Regions from separate parts of the Flavobacterium humidisoli genome, predicted to be linked through region 2. Evidence: riboswitches for the same ligand, from Rfam matches in the RefSeq annotation. Region 2 holds a riboswitch; the other holds the start of a gene.

Region 1 (8,200 bases), 2.0 Mb from region 2:
TGCTTATGTCGAAACCGTAACTCCAAAAAAGGCTCTTAATAATAAGGCTATGCTACTGCCAAAAAATGACAATTTAATTGAAGGAATAGACTATTATATCGAAAATGGCAATTACGTTTTTAAAGCTTGGTTTCACTTAAAAAGAGGTACTTGCTGCGGAAACAACTGTCGACATTGCCCTTATTAAGAGTTATAAATTATGAGTTATGAATGAATAGCTCGCGATTAAATTTATAAATTGCCAAACAAAACTCATAACTTATACCAATAAAAATGATTTACTTAATAACTGGCGGCGAGCGTTCCGGAAAAAGCGGGTATGCTCAGAAACTAGCTTTAGAACTTTCCGACTCTCCTTTATATGTAGCAACTGCTCGAAAGTGGGATGCAGATTTTCAAAACCGAATTGATCGTCATCAGCAGGAAAGAGACGAACATTGGACTAATATTGAAAAAGAAAAATACTTAAGTGAAATTGATTTCTCTGGAAAAACGGCCTTAATTGATTGTGTAACGCTTTGGCTGACTAATTTTTTTATCGACACTAAAAATGATGTGGAGCTAAGTTTAGAAGAAGCTAAAAAAGAATTTCTGGCCATTGCCAAACATGAAAATGCCAATATCATTATTGTAACAAACGAAATCGGAATGGGCGTTCATGCAGAAACTCACATAGGGAGGAAATTTGTTGAACTTCAAGGCTGGATGAATCAATTTCTCGCCGCTAATTCTGATCAAGTTGTGCTCATGGTTTCTGGAATTCCAGTTAAAATCAAGTAAAAAATGCCAACTTAGAAATTCCAAATTCCAATAAATCGGAACTAAATTCAAAGTTTTAAATTCTAAATTCCAAAGCTTAGCCAAGTTTTGGAATTTGGAATTTTCTTTTTTGGTGCTTAACGCTTGGAATTTGGAATTTAAAAATTGTAATTTTATAACATGAGTAATTTAGACAATATATTAAAATCCAGACGAGACACACGACATTTTACAACCGATGAAGTTCCAGACGAAGTAATCCAGAAAGCTTTACAAGCTGGGCATTGGGCGCCTTCTGTCGGATTGACCGATGCTACTAGATATTTTCTGATTAAGTCAGAAGAGGTTAAAACGTCTATTAAAAAACTCTTTTTAGATTACAATAAAAAAGCCGAAGAACTAACCGACAATCCTGAACAGAAAGAACTATACAGATCACTAAAACTCGAAGCAATCGAAGAAGCGCCAATCGGGCTTGTTATTGCTTATGACCGTTCGGTTCTCAATCAGTTTACAATTGGAACAATTGGCAGTAATGAAGCCGTAAAATTCAGTTCGGTTTGTGCTGCGCAAAACATTTGGCTTTCGCTGACAGAGCAAGGTTACGGAATGGGTTGGGTCTCGATTCTCAATTATTATCAGTTTAAAAAAATCCTTGATTTACCCGAAAATATAGAACCTCTGGGATATTTCTGCATCGGAAAACCAGCCACCAATTACAACAATCAGCCCATGCTGCAACAATTGCATTGGAAACAAAAATCGGAAGCGCCTATCTGTACTGAAATCAAAGAAATTCATCAAATAAATGTTCCAGATTTTGATTGGAAATCAGAAAACGAAATACAAAACAAATCCGATTTCAATACTCTTTTACAAGAAAAAATAGATTCAAAAACAAAACCTGTTGGTTCTTTAGGAACGTTAGAATCTTTAGCCTTTCAAATGGCAACGGTTTTTGAAACTTTAAATCCAAAAATTACAAAACCAAATATTGTCGTTTTTGCAGGAGACCACGGAATTGCAAATCATGGCGTAAGTGATTATCCGCAAGATGTTACACGACAAATGGTCAATAATTTTCTGGATGGCGGTGCCGCTATAAATGTTTTTTGCAATCAGAATAATATCGAATTGTCAATTGTAGATTCGGGCGTTAATTATGATTTTCCAACCAATGCAAAATTAATCGATGCAAAAATTGCAAAAGGAACACAGTCTTTTCTGCATGTTCCCGCAATGAGTGAATCTGAAGTCCAATTGTGTTTTGAAAAAGGAAAATCGATTGTCGAAAATATTGCAAAATCGGGTTCAAACTGTATTGGTTTTGGTGAAATGGGAATTGGAAACACATCAACCGCTTCTATTTTAATGAGTCTTTTAACCGGTTTTCCTATTCAAGAATGTATCGGAAAAGGAACTGGAGTTGAAAACGAAAAACTGCTTCAAAAACAAAATCTACTCAAAAAAGCATTAGACAATTATTCCGGTCAAGCCGAATTAATGTCACAGCTTTCCTATTTCGGCGGTTTTGAGATTCTTCAGATGGCTGGCGGAATGCTGACTGCTTTTGAAAATAAAATGCTAATCTTGGTTGACGGTTTTATTTGCACTGTTGCGTATTTAATTGCTTTTAAAATAAATCCAAACATCAAACAAAATGCTGTTTTTTGCCATTGCTCTGCTGAAAAAGCACATTCAGAATTACTAAATTACTTAGAAGCAAAACCTATTTTAAATCTCGATTTACGTCTGGGAGAAGGAACTGGATGTGCTGTCGCTTTCCCTATTTTAAAATCGGCTGAAGCTTTTTTAAATGAAATGGCTAGTTTTGAAAGCGCGGGGATAAGTAGGAAATAGTAATTATTTTAATTTCTAAAAATAATTATGTTTCATTATGATTTATTCTCATTTTTGTCATTTCGACGAAGGAGAAATCTCCGTTAGAAGCTCCACAAAGTTAAGCCTCTTTTAGAATGGAATTACTTGCGAAGATTTCTACTTCGTTGAAATGACATACTAAATGAAAACCCACTCTAAATGAAAAAAGAACTACATATTTTCTTCACCTGTTTAATGTTCTACACTAGAATTCCGTGTCCAAAAAACATTACTCATCATCCAGATTATCTAAATAAAGCCACAAGATATTTCCCATTTATTGGTTGGATTGTTGGGAGTATTTCTTTTATAGCTTATTCTCTATTTGCTCAATTTCTTTATACAGAAACAGCTGTTATATTGGCAATTATTACTTCTATATTAACAACCGGAGCCTTTCACGAAGACGGATTTGCCGATGTTTGTGATGGTTTTGGCGGAGGCTGGACGAAAGAAAAGATCTTAATGATTATGAAAGACAGCGCCATTGGTGCTTATGGAGCAATCGGATTGGTTTTGCTTTTTTTATTAAAATTCAGATTGCTTTCAGAATCTATTTTGTTATTTCAAGTTTATGATTCGATGGCAGTTTTTAAAATTTTTCTCTTATTTATTTCTGCTCATTCTTTGAGTCGTCTGGCGGCAATCAGTATTATTTTTACGCACGAATATTCACGTGAAGATGCTTCAAGCAAAAGTAAACCTATTGCAAAACAATATACTTGGAAAGAAGTTTTTGGCTCATTCTTTTTTGGTTTAATTCCGTTACTTGTATTCTCTTATTTTGATTGGAGATTTCTCCTGACCATAATCCCTGTTTTTATAACTCGATATTTTTTAGCCCGATATTTTCAGAAATGGATTGACGGTTATACAGGAGATTGTCTTGGCGCTACACAACAGGTTTGCGAAGTAGTATTTTACCTTAGTATTTTATTTTTATGGAAATTTATCTAGTCCGTCATACCGAAACAGTATGCGAAAAAGGAATCTGTTACGGACAATCAGACGTCGATATTGCAGTACCATTTGATGAAGTTTTCGGCAAAATCATTTCTGAACTTCCTTCTGAAGCAATAATATTTTCTAGCCCACTTAAGCGCTGTGTTATTTTAGCAAAACATATTCAAGATAACATCAAAACCATTTCTTATCGCGAAGATGAACGTTTAAAAGAAATGAATTTTGGTGATTGGGAATTGAAAAGCTGGAACGAAATTCCGTCTGAAGAACTCAATCCGTGGATGGAAGATTTTGTAAATATCAAAGTTTCAAATGGAGAATCTTTTGTAGAATTACATGAAAGAGTTGGTGATTTTTTAGTTAATGAAATTTCAAAAATAAATCAGCCAATTGTTATTGTTGCCCATGCAGGAATTATAAGAAGTATTTTGTGTCATCAGAATTCACTTCCATTAAAAGAAGCTTTTAATAATAAAGTTGATTTCGGAGAAGTTATAAAAATCGATTTTTAGTGCAAATTATTTATAATTTTCTATCAAATGGAAAAGAAATTTGAATAATCAATATTTTTAACTTTATCTTTGCAGCAAATTAAGGTTGTGTTTTTGATTTAAAAACACATTAAAAGGGAATCAAGTAAATACTTGAGCTGTACCCGCAACTGTAAGCTAAGTTCAAAAAAAATGAATGCTTGCTGTAACTACATCACCACTGTCACGCCTTGCGTGATGGGAAGGTAAACAGCAAGACGCAAGCCAGGAGACCTGCCTTTGTAACAATTATCGAGCTCTCGGGAAAAAGAGCGAAGAAATTATGACTATAAAACGACTTCTTGCTTTTTGTTCTTTTGTGATGTGCCAGATTATTTCGGCGCAGAGCGATTCTATTACCAGTTTAAAAGAAGTATTGGTTTCAGATAAAAACTTAAAAAACTACTCGGTTTCGCAATCTGTTTTAAAACTAAATGATTCTATAATCAATAAAAATGAAGCGCTCCTTACCGATTTATTAAACTTTAATTCGACTTTATATTTTAAAGAATACGGACGCGGAATGCTTTCTACGGTTTCTTTTAGAGGTACGACTTCTTCTCAGACAGCGGTAATCTGGAACGGAATTAATATCAATTCCCAAATGAACGGAAGCACCGATTTTAATACCATTTCGGGTTCCGATTATAATTCGATAAGCGTAAAAGCGGGTGGCGGAAGTGTTATTTACGGAAGCGGTGCTGTTGGAGGAACGGTGCACTTAAATAACGATTTGTTATTTTTTAATCGTTTTGAGAATAATTTAAGACTAGATTACGGCAGTTTTAACACGATTGGAATTAATTATAAAACTTCTATTTCTAACAAAAAATGGAGTGCTCAAATTGGAATGTCAAAAAATAGCTCGACTAACGATTACAAATACTTAAATCGATATACTTGGAGAGGCGAACAGCGATGGAATCAGAATGGACAATATGACATTATTACCTTAAGCGCTAATGCTGGATATAAATTCAACCAAAATCATATTTTAAAACTATACAGCCAGAGTTCAAACACCGACCGTAACACTTCTTTAATAGTAGAGTCTGAAACCAAAAGTAAATACATAAACGGTTTTAACAGAAACTTACTGGAATATGATGGAAGTTTCGGAAAGCTTAAAACCAATTTTAAAACAGCCTATATTTTCGAAAACTATCAATACTTTGAAGATAATTCTTCAAAAAATTATACATACGGAAAGACTGAAAACTTAATTACCAAACTCGATGTCGATTATCATGTATTCAAATCTACACATCTTAACGGAATTGTAGATTATAGCAGAACAAATGGTTACGGAACCAGTTTTGGAAGTCATATTCGCGAAATAAGCTCTGCTTCTTTATTGGTTAGACAAGATATTGGAGACAATTGGAAAAACGAACTCGGGGTTAGAAAAGAGTTTACGGATAACTATAAATCTCCTGTTTTATTCAATCTCGGATCTTCTTATAAATTCAATGATTGGTACAATTTAAAACTTAATGTATCACGAAATTTTAGAATTCCGACCTACAATGATTTGTATTGGGACCAAGGAGGAAATCCTAATTTAAAACCTGAAAACTCTTACCAAGGGGAAATTGGCAACGTTTTTACATTCAAAAATTGGTCTTGGACACAGAATTTCTACTACATGAAAATTACCGACATGCTGCAATGGGTTCCTGGAGCAAATGGCATTTGGACCCCTCAGAATCAAGATAAAGTAAACAGTTACGGAACAGAAACTATGCTGGCTTGGAAAAAAAGTTATGGCAAAAACAGTTTCGCAGCAAATGCTACTTATGCTTATACGGTTTCGCAAGATGAAAAAACTAAAAATCAATTGTTTTTTGTGCCGTTTAATAAAGCTACAGGATCTGTCTCCTATTCTAGAAATAAATTAAGTGCTTATTATCAAATTCTTTATAACGGATTTGTTTACACGAGAGCCGATAATAATCCTGACGAAATTATTAACGATTATACGATTTCAAATATCGGAATCGATTATGATCTTAAATTTTTAGATTCTTTCAAAGTAGGTTTTCAAGTTTTAAATCTTTTTAATAAAGATTACGAAAGTCTGGAAAACAGACCAATGCCAGGTCGCAATTTCAATATGTATATAACCTTAAAATTTTAATATATGAAGTTTAGTAAATTACTTTTAATAGCGTTAAGTATTTCGTTATTCGCTTCTTGTTCAAGTGATGATGACGATGCCCCAAAAGGTGCTTACGACAATGGTTTTTTCATTTTAAATGAAGGAAGCTCAGATGCAGGAACTGTTTCATTCTCTAGTAATGATTTTAGCATATTTACAAAAGATGCTTACAAAGCCGAAAATGGATCTGATGTACTTGGAAAATTTGTTCAGAATATCTTTTTCGAAGGAGACAAAGCATATATTATTGCAGGAGGTTCAAATGTAATAAACATCGTAAACCGTTATACTTTCAAATTAATTGCAAAAGTTGACAGTGGCTTGGTTAATCCTAGATATGGAGTGATAAAAGACGGAAAAGCTTACGTAACAAATGCAAATTCATACAGCGCTGAAACAGGAAGTACAGACGATTACATTGCGGTAATTAATTTGGCTACAAACGTTGTTGAATCTAAAATTGCATTAAACACAACTGGAAATAGAATTATAGAAGAAGGCGGAAAATTATACATCACAGATCCTTTGGGAACTGATAAACTTTCTATTTATAACATCGCTTCAAAAACTTTAGAAGCTCCAATAACCATTGGTTACGGTTCAGATTCTATTGAAGAAGAAAACGGAAGCCTTTTTATCTTACAGCCTTCTTATACAGCAAGCAGTGTAATTTTAAAAGTAAAAATCTCTGACAAATCTGTTTCTAAAATTGAAATTCCGGAATCTCAAGGAGTAGCTGGATTTTTAGATATTGAAGACAACAAAGTATATTATACAGTTGCAAATTCTGTTTACTCAATTACTACATCAGCAACAGCTGCTGCTACTAGTCCGCTTTTTACAGCTACTTCAGATCTTGGTTACCTTTACGGTTTTGCAGTAAAAGACAACCGTGTTTTCCTTGCAGATGGCGGAAACTTTAAAGAAGATAGCAAAGCTTATATTTATAACTTCAGCGGAAGTTTATTAAAAGAATTAACTGTTGGTGTAGGTCCAAACGGATTCTACTTTAACGATTAATTTTTACCATTAGAATTAGTTTTTGTTTTTTTATGGAAAAGGCTTTCAGTGATGAAAGCCTTTCCTATTTATTACGTGGATTATTTTAAAAACTCTTTGGTGGATTTTGAAAATACATTCCGTGTCTTAATCCGTTTATAATTTTTGAATCTGTCAAATAAGGATGCTCTGGTTCAGAATCGTTTAGAACTCTTCTAGCAGAAGAACCTGTAATTTTTGAAATAGCCAAATTAAGCAAAGGTTCAGACGTTTCTCCTAAAACACCATAGGTATCCAAATATTCTCTTTGCACATAAGTAGGTTGCAAACCTTGAGTATAATCTCCAAAACCTGCAGAATTTGAAATTTTAAAAACTAAAGGTTGCATTGCATATTTATGATTTGGATTAATTCCTTTTTTAGTAAACAAAGTTTCTGAATCATAAATCGTATACGAACCAACATTCTTACCTGTCGTAGTTTCTCCAATCTGAACTACATTAATATAAGGTGTTAATCCATTAACAACCAATTCACTGGCAGATGCTGTACTAGCTGTTGTAATAATATAAACCGTATTTAAGTTTAAGCTATTTAGCGCTTTTCCATCAATATTATTTACAAATCTGTAATTCAAACTTTCTAAATCATCAGCAGTCATATCTTTCATCCACTTTGTATTAAACTGCGTTTTAGCAAAAATCTGATTGTCAAACTGTCCTGTAATCATACTAGAAAGTCTAATAGAAGATGTAACAGATCCTCCTCCATTATATCGAAGATCTAAAACTAAGTCTGTTATTCCTTGCGATTTGAATTCGCCAAAAACCTGATTTAATTTATCGTCATATCCAGGATAAAAACCATTATACATTAAATAACCAATTTTATGGCTTCCAGAAGGAATTAC
Region 2 (8,200 bases):
CTGAAAAAGAGCTGCTGCACCATTTCAAAAGCATTTTCATTTAAGCAAAAAATAATTTTTTACTTGATTTCTGTTATAAAATCTTCTTGTGGAGTTCTTACTTTTTTCATGTTTACCAACCAATCATTTTCATGATCTCTATATCCTAGAGGTAAAACTAAAACACTCTTTAGTCCAAGTTCGTTTAGACCTAAAAGGCTGTCAACTTCAGCAGGAATAAAACCTTCCATTGGAGTTGCATCTACTTGCTGTTCTGCAGCTGCAGCGATTGCTACACCAAACGAAATGTAAGCTTGTTTGGCGGCGTGGTTAGCGTGCCATTCTTGTCCAAGTGGCTCGTACATTCCCCAAAGTCTTTGTTTGTATTCATCCATTGCATCAGCAGGAATTCCTCTTTCTGCAATTGTTCTGTCAAAAACAGCAGAAATTTTTTCTAAACTATAACCGTCCCAAGCAGCCCATACCAAAACGTGAGAAGCATCTGTAACTTGGCTTTGGTCAAAACTTACCGCTCTAAGTTTGTCTTTTAATTCTTTGTTTGTGATCACAAAAATCTTGTAAGGCTGTAATCCAGAAGAAGATGGAGCAAGCTTTGCAGCTTCAAGAATATAATCTACTTTTTCTTGCGGAACAGCTTGTCCGTTCATTTTTTTTGTAGCATAACGCCACTTTAGTGCATCTATTAAGGCCATTTTTCTTTATTAATTAAAATTGTTTTCAAATGTAAACACTTTAAGTGTATTTTTGTCATCCGATTACCAAAAGTAACTGTAACATCGAGGTAACTTACAATAGAACATGCTAAAACAACTAGACCACGATCCTAAAAAATGCACGCAGCACATTATGGCGGTGCATGATGCTATGTATATCTTAAACGGAAGATGGAAAATTTCTATAATTGCATCACTGTGCTTTAATACCTTAAGATTTACCGATTTATTGCGGGAAGTAGAAGGTATTTCGGGAAAAATGTTAAGCAGAGAATTAAAAAACCTGGAGGAAAATCAATTGGTTACAAGAACCGTTTTGAATACCCAGCCCATAACAGTTGAATATCAGTTAACAGAATATGGGCATACTTTAAAAGAGGTAATTGATTCTTTGGCAAAATGGGGGCATAATCACAGAAAAAAGATTACAGGTAAAGAATAAATCAGCTTTTGAGTTCTGAAATTCTCTGAAAAAATCCTTGTGTAGCCAGTTTTTGCTCCGTTTCTTCAATAGCTCTCAAAAGATTATTCTGATTATCGGTGATTTCGTTTAAAGCATTTTTCATCACTGTCCAAACAGGTTGCATTTTTACGACCAGTTCTTTTCCTTTGGGTGTAAGCACAATTAATCTCTTGCGTTCGTCTAATTTGTCTTTTTTAGAACTGATAAGTTTTTGTTTTTCTAATTCCTTTAATAAACTTATAGTTGACGGATGGCTATAGCCAATTTCGTTGGCAATTTCTACAACACTAAGCATTTCTTTAATGTGCAGCGTATAAATTACAGGAAACCATTTCGGTTCAAAATCAATATCGAAAGACTTATAAATTAAGGCACCGTCTTTGCGCAACTGTTCGCTCAGACGCTGCAACCGCGTTGATATGGCCAATATTCCAATCTCGTCAATTATATTCATTTTTATTGATTTAGTTTTAAATGACAAAAAACATTATCGGGTTTCATTAAAGGAAAATCAGTTGGAAGCGCTTCTTTTTCGATCGTTACAAAATTATTCTTTTCGTAAAAACGCAAAGCCGCCTGCAATAAAGAAACCGTTCCTAAATATAAGTCTTTAATTCCTTTTTCTTTGCTGTACGCAATTAGTTGCTCTAATAATTGTTGAGCGATTTGGAATTCTTTACCTCTATATTCTTTCTTCACGAACATTTTTCTGATGGCTCCAGCTTCAGAATTGAATTTTACCAAAGCAATTGTGCCAACCAATTTCTCGTCTATAAAAGCACCCAGAAAAATCCCGCCTGGTTTATAGTAAAAGTTCTCAATGTCCAATAAATCAGGCTGATCTTCTAAAGTGACAGGAACATTAAATTCTTTTTGCTGAATGTGTAAAATCAAATCTACGATTTCATTTTCGTACTTATTTTGTATAGGCTGAATTTGCATTTGTATGGTAAATTAAATATCTGTACAAAACTACGTAGTTAACTACACATATGCAACAAAAAAACTGCTGAAACCAGCAGTTTTAAATGTTTTTTATGATTTCAAACGATTTTTGTTAGAAAGTTTTATTCTTTAACTAATACAATAACAGCTTTGTATCCCGTACCAACATTCCATTCGCTTGACGAAATAACTTGGCCTTTATCGTCATAAACTTTAAATTCGGCTGTATTTGGAGAAGCAAAACCTTCGTTTAAAGCCTCAATGTCAATTTTGTTGATTCCTTTTACTAAGTTGATCTTAACACTTTTAAAATCGCCATTTAAGAAAACTTCAGGCTCAATTACTTGATCATTTAAATATACTTTTACTTTATCGCCGTCTACAAAAGCAGCATCACGATACATAATGGTCGAAGTAACGGCTGTTGTATTGAAATTACCTAAAAACTGATTTCTTCTATAAAATATTCCTTCAACATTTGCTTCTGGCTTATAAAGATTAGTGTTTTTAAATAACTCGTCAGGATTAACCTGAAGCGGTGCAGGTTTCTCAATAGGCGCTGGCGGGTTTTCTTTTGGAGCTTCTTCTTTTGGAGGGATAACTTCTTTTACAGGAGATTTTTTTGCTGGAATCGATTTGAATTTATTATCAAGTTCCTGAGCAAAACTGTGCAATGAAAAGGAAGCAAAGGCAATTATCAAAAATATTTTTTTCATGTTTTTATACTATTAATCTTGAGTGGTATTGATTTAAAAAATTAGATGCATCATAATCTTTTATATATAAACATTTTATGAAACCAAATATTGTCTTGTTATGAATTATTTGTCGAAAAATTAACTTCTTTGTAAGCAAAATTTAAGTGTTTTCTGCTGCAACTGAATTATCTCTATATTCTCGTGAAGTTTTTAAGATTCTTTCTTATATAATGGAATGAAAAATATTCTCAACGATTGATTTAAAATCCTGTTTTTATATTTTTTTTATTGTAAAATATTGAATATTAATATTTTGTATATTTATTGTTCAATAAAATATTTCTGGTATGAACAGGTTAAGTTTTATCTTTTTCCTTTTTGCATCCGTTGGTTTTGCTCAGGAAAACAGCACAAATTCGAGTATTAAAAAGCAGATTGAAGATTATAATGTCTCGTTTGCAATTGCTTTTACAAAAGGAAATCAAGACGATTTAGCAAAAGCTTATACAGATCAAACCCTATTTATGCCCGAGCATAGCAGACAGCGAGTGGGCAGAAAAGCGATTAGGGACTTTTACAAACAATGGTTGAAACAGGCAAAAGTTACTTCATATCAAAAAACAATTTTAGAGTTACAGGATTTTGGAAACTATGTTTTAGAAATTGGAACTTTTAAGGAAGATTTAAATCTAAATGAGCAGAAAGCGTTTTCTTATATTGGAAAATATTCCGTTTTATGGAAAAAGCCTTCAAAAAAAAGTGTCCCTCCAACAATTGCTGCAGAAATCTGGGGTTCTTCAAGTTATTTTGATGATAAAAATATTCCAGATATAAACGATATTGAAATTCCAAAGACTAAAAAATATATGCCGACTGACAAATTAACTTTGGAGGTAAAAGAAAGAAATAAAGCCATTAAAGAGATGGTTCAGAATAGGCAAGGAGCAGAGCATGCCAAAATGTTTATGCCAGATGCGATGTATTTAACATATTATACTCCGATTCTTTCGGGTGAAAAAGAAATTACGGATTATTTTACAGCGCATGAAAAACCTGGCACACTACATATCGAACAAATTTCGATTGAAACTTCAAATATTATTTATGCACAAAAAGCCATTGTAGAATTTGGTTTCTACAGCGTTGATTGGCGCGATGGAGAAAACAGTGGTAATGTAAAAGGAAAAAGCATAAATGTCTGGAAAAAAGGCAGTAATGGAGAGTTGCTGCTTTTTCGCCAAATAGTAAATCATGATTAAAAATTAAAAAACAGACAGGTAACTTGCAGACACCATACCTGAGTTATATCTTTGTGGCTGATTTTGGTCTGTTTTTTCAATTCAGAAAAAACAGTTAAAAGGGAATCAGGTGCAAATCCTGAACAGACCCGCTACTGTAAGTTCTATTTGAGTCTTTAAACATTACTAATGCCATTGTTCGTTGTTTCGGATGAGAAGGCCGTTTAAAGATGGAATAAGTCAGGAGACCTGCCACGATCACATAGTTTAAAACTTTCGTGGTATGAAGTTGATGACAAGATAATGACCTGCTATTTAGGATAGTTGGCCTATTTCTATGTTTTTATAATTACTGCATCACGTAAAGTTTATTTAATAAAATCGTGATGTATAATTTGAAGAAAACTTTATTTTCTATTTTTTTAGTACTTGTTCCTTTTTTGCTTCATTCTCAAGCAGTGACTGATAGTTCACGGGTTTTAAAAGAAGTGGTTTTAAAAGGAAAACCATATCAGGAAGTGATTCCCGTACAAAGTCTTTTGGGCGTTCTGCTCGAGAATTTGGCGACTCACAATGTCGCAGATGCGCTTCGTTATTTTGCAGGAACCCAAATTAAAGATTATGGCGGAGTTGGCGGACTTAAAACGGTTGACGTTCGTAATATGGGAACGCATCATGTTGGTGTTTTTTACGACGGAATTCAGCTTGGAAATGCGCAAAATGGCGTAACCAATCTAGGAAAATATTCGCTTGACGACATGGAATCTTTGACGATGTATAACGGTCAGAAAAGTGAAATTTTTCAGTCGGCTAAAGATTTTGCTTCTGCTTCTGCGATTTATTTGCGAACCAAACGACCTGCTTTTTCGGGCAATAAGAAAACAAATCTTCTGGTTCGTTACAAAACAATGTCTATTGATTATCATGATCCTTCTTTTAGATGGGAACAAAAACTGAGCGATAAAGTCAGCTTGAGTGTAAGCTCAGAATACATCAAATCAAACGGGCAGTATAAATTTAGGTATAAAAGAAAAAATCAAGACGGTAGCATTGCATACGATACCACAGCAACGCGATGGAACAGCGATATTGAAGCCTTTCGATTTGAATCGGGTTTGTTCGGAAAAATAAATAAAGGAACTTGGGACGCCAAAGTGTATTATTACGATTCTGAAAGAGGCGCTCCTGGTGCCATTGTAGAAAATAAGTTTCGAGATGGTTTTCGTCAATTTGACAAGAATTTTTTCTCTCAAGCTTCCTTAATGAAAGACGTTTCTGAAAAGTATAAATTTCAGCTAAAAGGCAAATTTGCTTATGATTACACCCATTATATTGCACGAGATACTACCAATGTTTTAGGAGAAACGGTAACGGAAGGCGTGCAATCTAATGATAGCTATTATCAGCAAGAAGCCTATTTTTCTGCGGTCAATATGTACAGCATTTTACCCACTTGGGATGTTTCGCTATCAACCGATTTTCAATACAATAAGCTAAATGCAACTAGAAGAGGCATTCAGACACAATTTTCTTTTCCGCACCGTTATACTGCACTAGTTTCTCTTGCGACTTCTTATCGATATGAAGGTTTTAAAATTTTAGGAAATGTACTCGCAACTCGCGTTATCGAAGAAGTGAAGTACAATGCCAAAGCACCCAACAAAACCGAATTTACTCCCGCTATATTTCTAGGTTATACGCCGTTTAAGAAATACGATTTCAATTTAAGAGCTTTCGCTAAACGAATTTTCAGAATGCCAACTTTCAATGATCTGTATTATACAATGATAGGTTCGAGCACTTTGAGGCCAGAATATATGAATCAGTACGATGTTGGTTTTACGTATAATTTCCCCGTAAGGGAAAGCTTTTTTGATAAATTTTCTTTTCAGGCAGATGCTTATTATACCAATACAAAAGATAAAATTATTGCTGCTCCAACAGGAAATCTGTTCCGTTGGATGATGACCAATATCGGGCAGGTAAAAGGAAAAGGAATCGAAACGGTGCTGAATATGGTAACTCATATTGAGAAAGTAAATCTAACTGCAAACTTGACTTATACGTATTCTCAAAGTCAGGATTTTACAAAGTTTGTTGGTTTAGAGATGTCTTCTTATGGAGATCAAATTCCGTATACGCCTTGGCACAGCGGATCTGGAATTTTGAATGCTGGTTATGAATCTTGGAATTTTAATTACAGTTTTATTTATGTCGGAAAACGCTACAACGGAAATGTCAATAACATTAAAGTAAATGAAGTTCAGCCTTGGTATACACACGATTTGGCGGTTCAAAAATCTTTCACATTCAAGAATTACAAATTGAACGGAACGATAGAAGTCAACAATGCTTTCAACCAGCAGTATGAAGTGATTTACAATTATCCGATGCCAGGAAGAACATTCAAGTTTATAATCAGTTTTGAGTTATGAAAAAGAGCATTTTAAAAATAGTATTCAGTTTAAGTATTGCCGTTTTTTTAGTTTCCTGCAGAGAAGACGAAACCATATTTCTTTCTTCGGATGTGAGTGTTGCTGCGCCAAGAAGCGATGGCAATATTGAAGGCTTTTATCTTCTAAACGAAGGAAATATGGGAATGAACCGTGCGAGTTTGGATGTTTTTAACTACAGAACAGGAAATTACACTACAGATGTATATTCAGAACGAAATCCTTCGGTTGTAAAAGAATTGGGAGATGTTGGAAATGACATTAAAATCTACGGAAATAAAGTTTATGCGGTCATTAATTGTTCTAACAAAGTGGAAGTTTTAGAAAAATGGACGGCAAAACGCATCAAAAAAATAGACATTCCAAATTGCCGTTATGTTGCTTTTTATAAGGGCAAAGCGTATGTGAGTTCGTACTCTGGGCCTGTTGCCATAAATCCGAATGCCGAAATTGGTTTTGTGGCTGAAATTGACACCACTTCATTAGAAATAAAAAGAAAAGTAACGGTTGGTTATCAGCCCGAACAAATGGTCGTTCATAACGGAAAATTGTATGTGGCCAATTCTGGCGGTTATAGAGTTCCAAATTATGACAGAACGGTTTCTGTAATTGATCTGGAAACGTTTACAGAGATTAAAAAAATCGATGTTGGAATCAATTTATACAGCATGCAGATTGACAGTCGCGGCGATATTTATGTGAGTTCGCGAGGCGATTATTACAACACACCGTCCAATCTTTTTATTATTGATACGCAGACAGATGAAAAGAAAATGCAACTCGATATCCCGGTTTCTGGAACTTGTCTCGTTAACGATTTATTGTATTACTATAGTGTTTCTTGGAGTTATCTAACGGGAACAAATAAAGTGAGTTACGGAATTTTAGATACCAAAACTAAAAAAGTAATTACAAACCAAATTATTACAGACGGAACCGACAAGCAAATCATGATTCCGTATGGTCTTCAAGTCAATCCAGAAACCAAAGAAATCTACATTACCGACGCTCAAAACTATGTAGTAACGGGTTATATCTACTGTTTTACGCCCGATGGAAAATTAAAATGGAAAACAACCGCTGGAAATATTCCCGCTCATATTGCTTTTATAACTAAAAATTAAAAAATGTTGAACAAAAAACTTTTCAAAATCGCTTTGTTTTCAATTCTCTTTTTGGGATTTGTTGCCTGCGATAAAGACAATGAAGAAGATTTGCTTCCTGCAGAAATTCTGAAAGAATCGTATACAATTGACCGCTTTAAAGTGCTGAATATTGCAACAGCTCTTCCAATTACTGCAAAATTGACTTGGAGTATCAATGATTCTATTATTTCAGAAAATGCAGATTTAGATTTTATTAGCCCTTTTCAAAAAAATTATCCGCTGACTTTAAAAGTAGAAATTAATGGAGAATCAAAAATTTACACTTCTTCAATTAATGTGATAAAAGAAACTGGAACTTACAGCAGATATATTTCTAATGTGCTTGATTTTCGTCCTGCAGTTGGTCAGTTTACTAATGAAATTCCGCAATATGTAACGGGAAATACAGAGGCCAACATTATTGCTGCTGCGAAAAAAGCAATTGTTGGTTCAAATACGTCTATGATTTCGCTTGGCGGTTTTGGCGGTTATGTAGTTTTTGGTTTCGATCATACTATTCCGAATAGGGATGGTCGTGATTTTAA

What was found. A riboswitch is a leader RNA that binds a small molecule or an ion and turns the genes downstream of it on or off. The one in region 2 is predicted to bind cobalamin.
Region 1: it holds a riboswitch for cobalamin, as region 2 does, so the genes downstream of both, M0M44_RS00475 (TonB-dependent receptor plug domain-containing protein) here and M0M44_RS15850 (TonB-dependent receptor) in region 2, are expected to answer to the same signal.

Annotation. Positions count from the first base shown of each region.
Region 1 is NZ_CP096829.1:86,671-94,870, forward strand. Features, by position in the region: gene M0M44_RS00450 (C1orf53 family protein) at 1-187, shown strand, start outside; gene cobU (bifunctional adenosylcobinamide kinase/adenosylcobinamide-phosphate guanylyltransferase) at 274-780, shown strand; gene cobT (nicotinate-nucleotide--dimethylbenzimidazole phosphoribosyltransferase) at 940-2,619, shown strand; gene M0M44_RS00465 (adenosylcobinamide-GDP ribazoletransferase) at 2,800-3,597, shown strand; gene cobC (alpha-ribazole phosphatase) at 3,582-4,115, shown strand; cobalamin riboswitch at 4,181-4,389, shown strand; gene M0M44_RS00475 (TonB-dependent receptor plug domain-containing protein) at 4,417-6,270, shown strand; gene M0M44_RS00480 (YncE family protein) at 6,274-7,311, shown strand; gene M0M44_RS00485 (S41 family peptidase) at 7,397-8,200, opposite strand, start outside.
Region 2 is NZ_CP096829.1:3,685,732-3,693,931, forward strand. Features, by position in the region: gene M0M44_RS15820 (nitroreductase family protein) at 60-692, opposite strand; gene M0M44_RS15825 (winged helix-turn-helix transcriptional regulator) at 799-1,155, shown strand; gene M0M44_RS15830 (MarR family winged helix-turn-helix transcriptional regulator) at 1,157-1,630, opposite strand; gene M0M44_RS15835 (GNAT family N-acetyltransferase) at 1,633-2,118, opposite strand; gene M0M44_RS15840 (hypothetical protein) at 2,244-2,837, opposite strand; gene M0M44_RS15845 (YybH family protein) at 3,167-4,078, shown strand; cobalamin riboswitch at 4,126-4,328, shown strand; gene M0M44_RS15850 (TonB-dependent receptor) at 4,444-6,492, shown strand; gene M0M44_RS15855 (YncE family protein) at 6,489-7,634, shown strand; gene M0M44_RS15860 (cell surface protein) at 7,638-8,200, shown strand, end outside.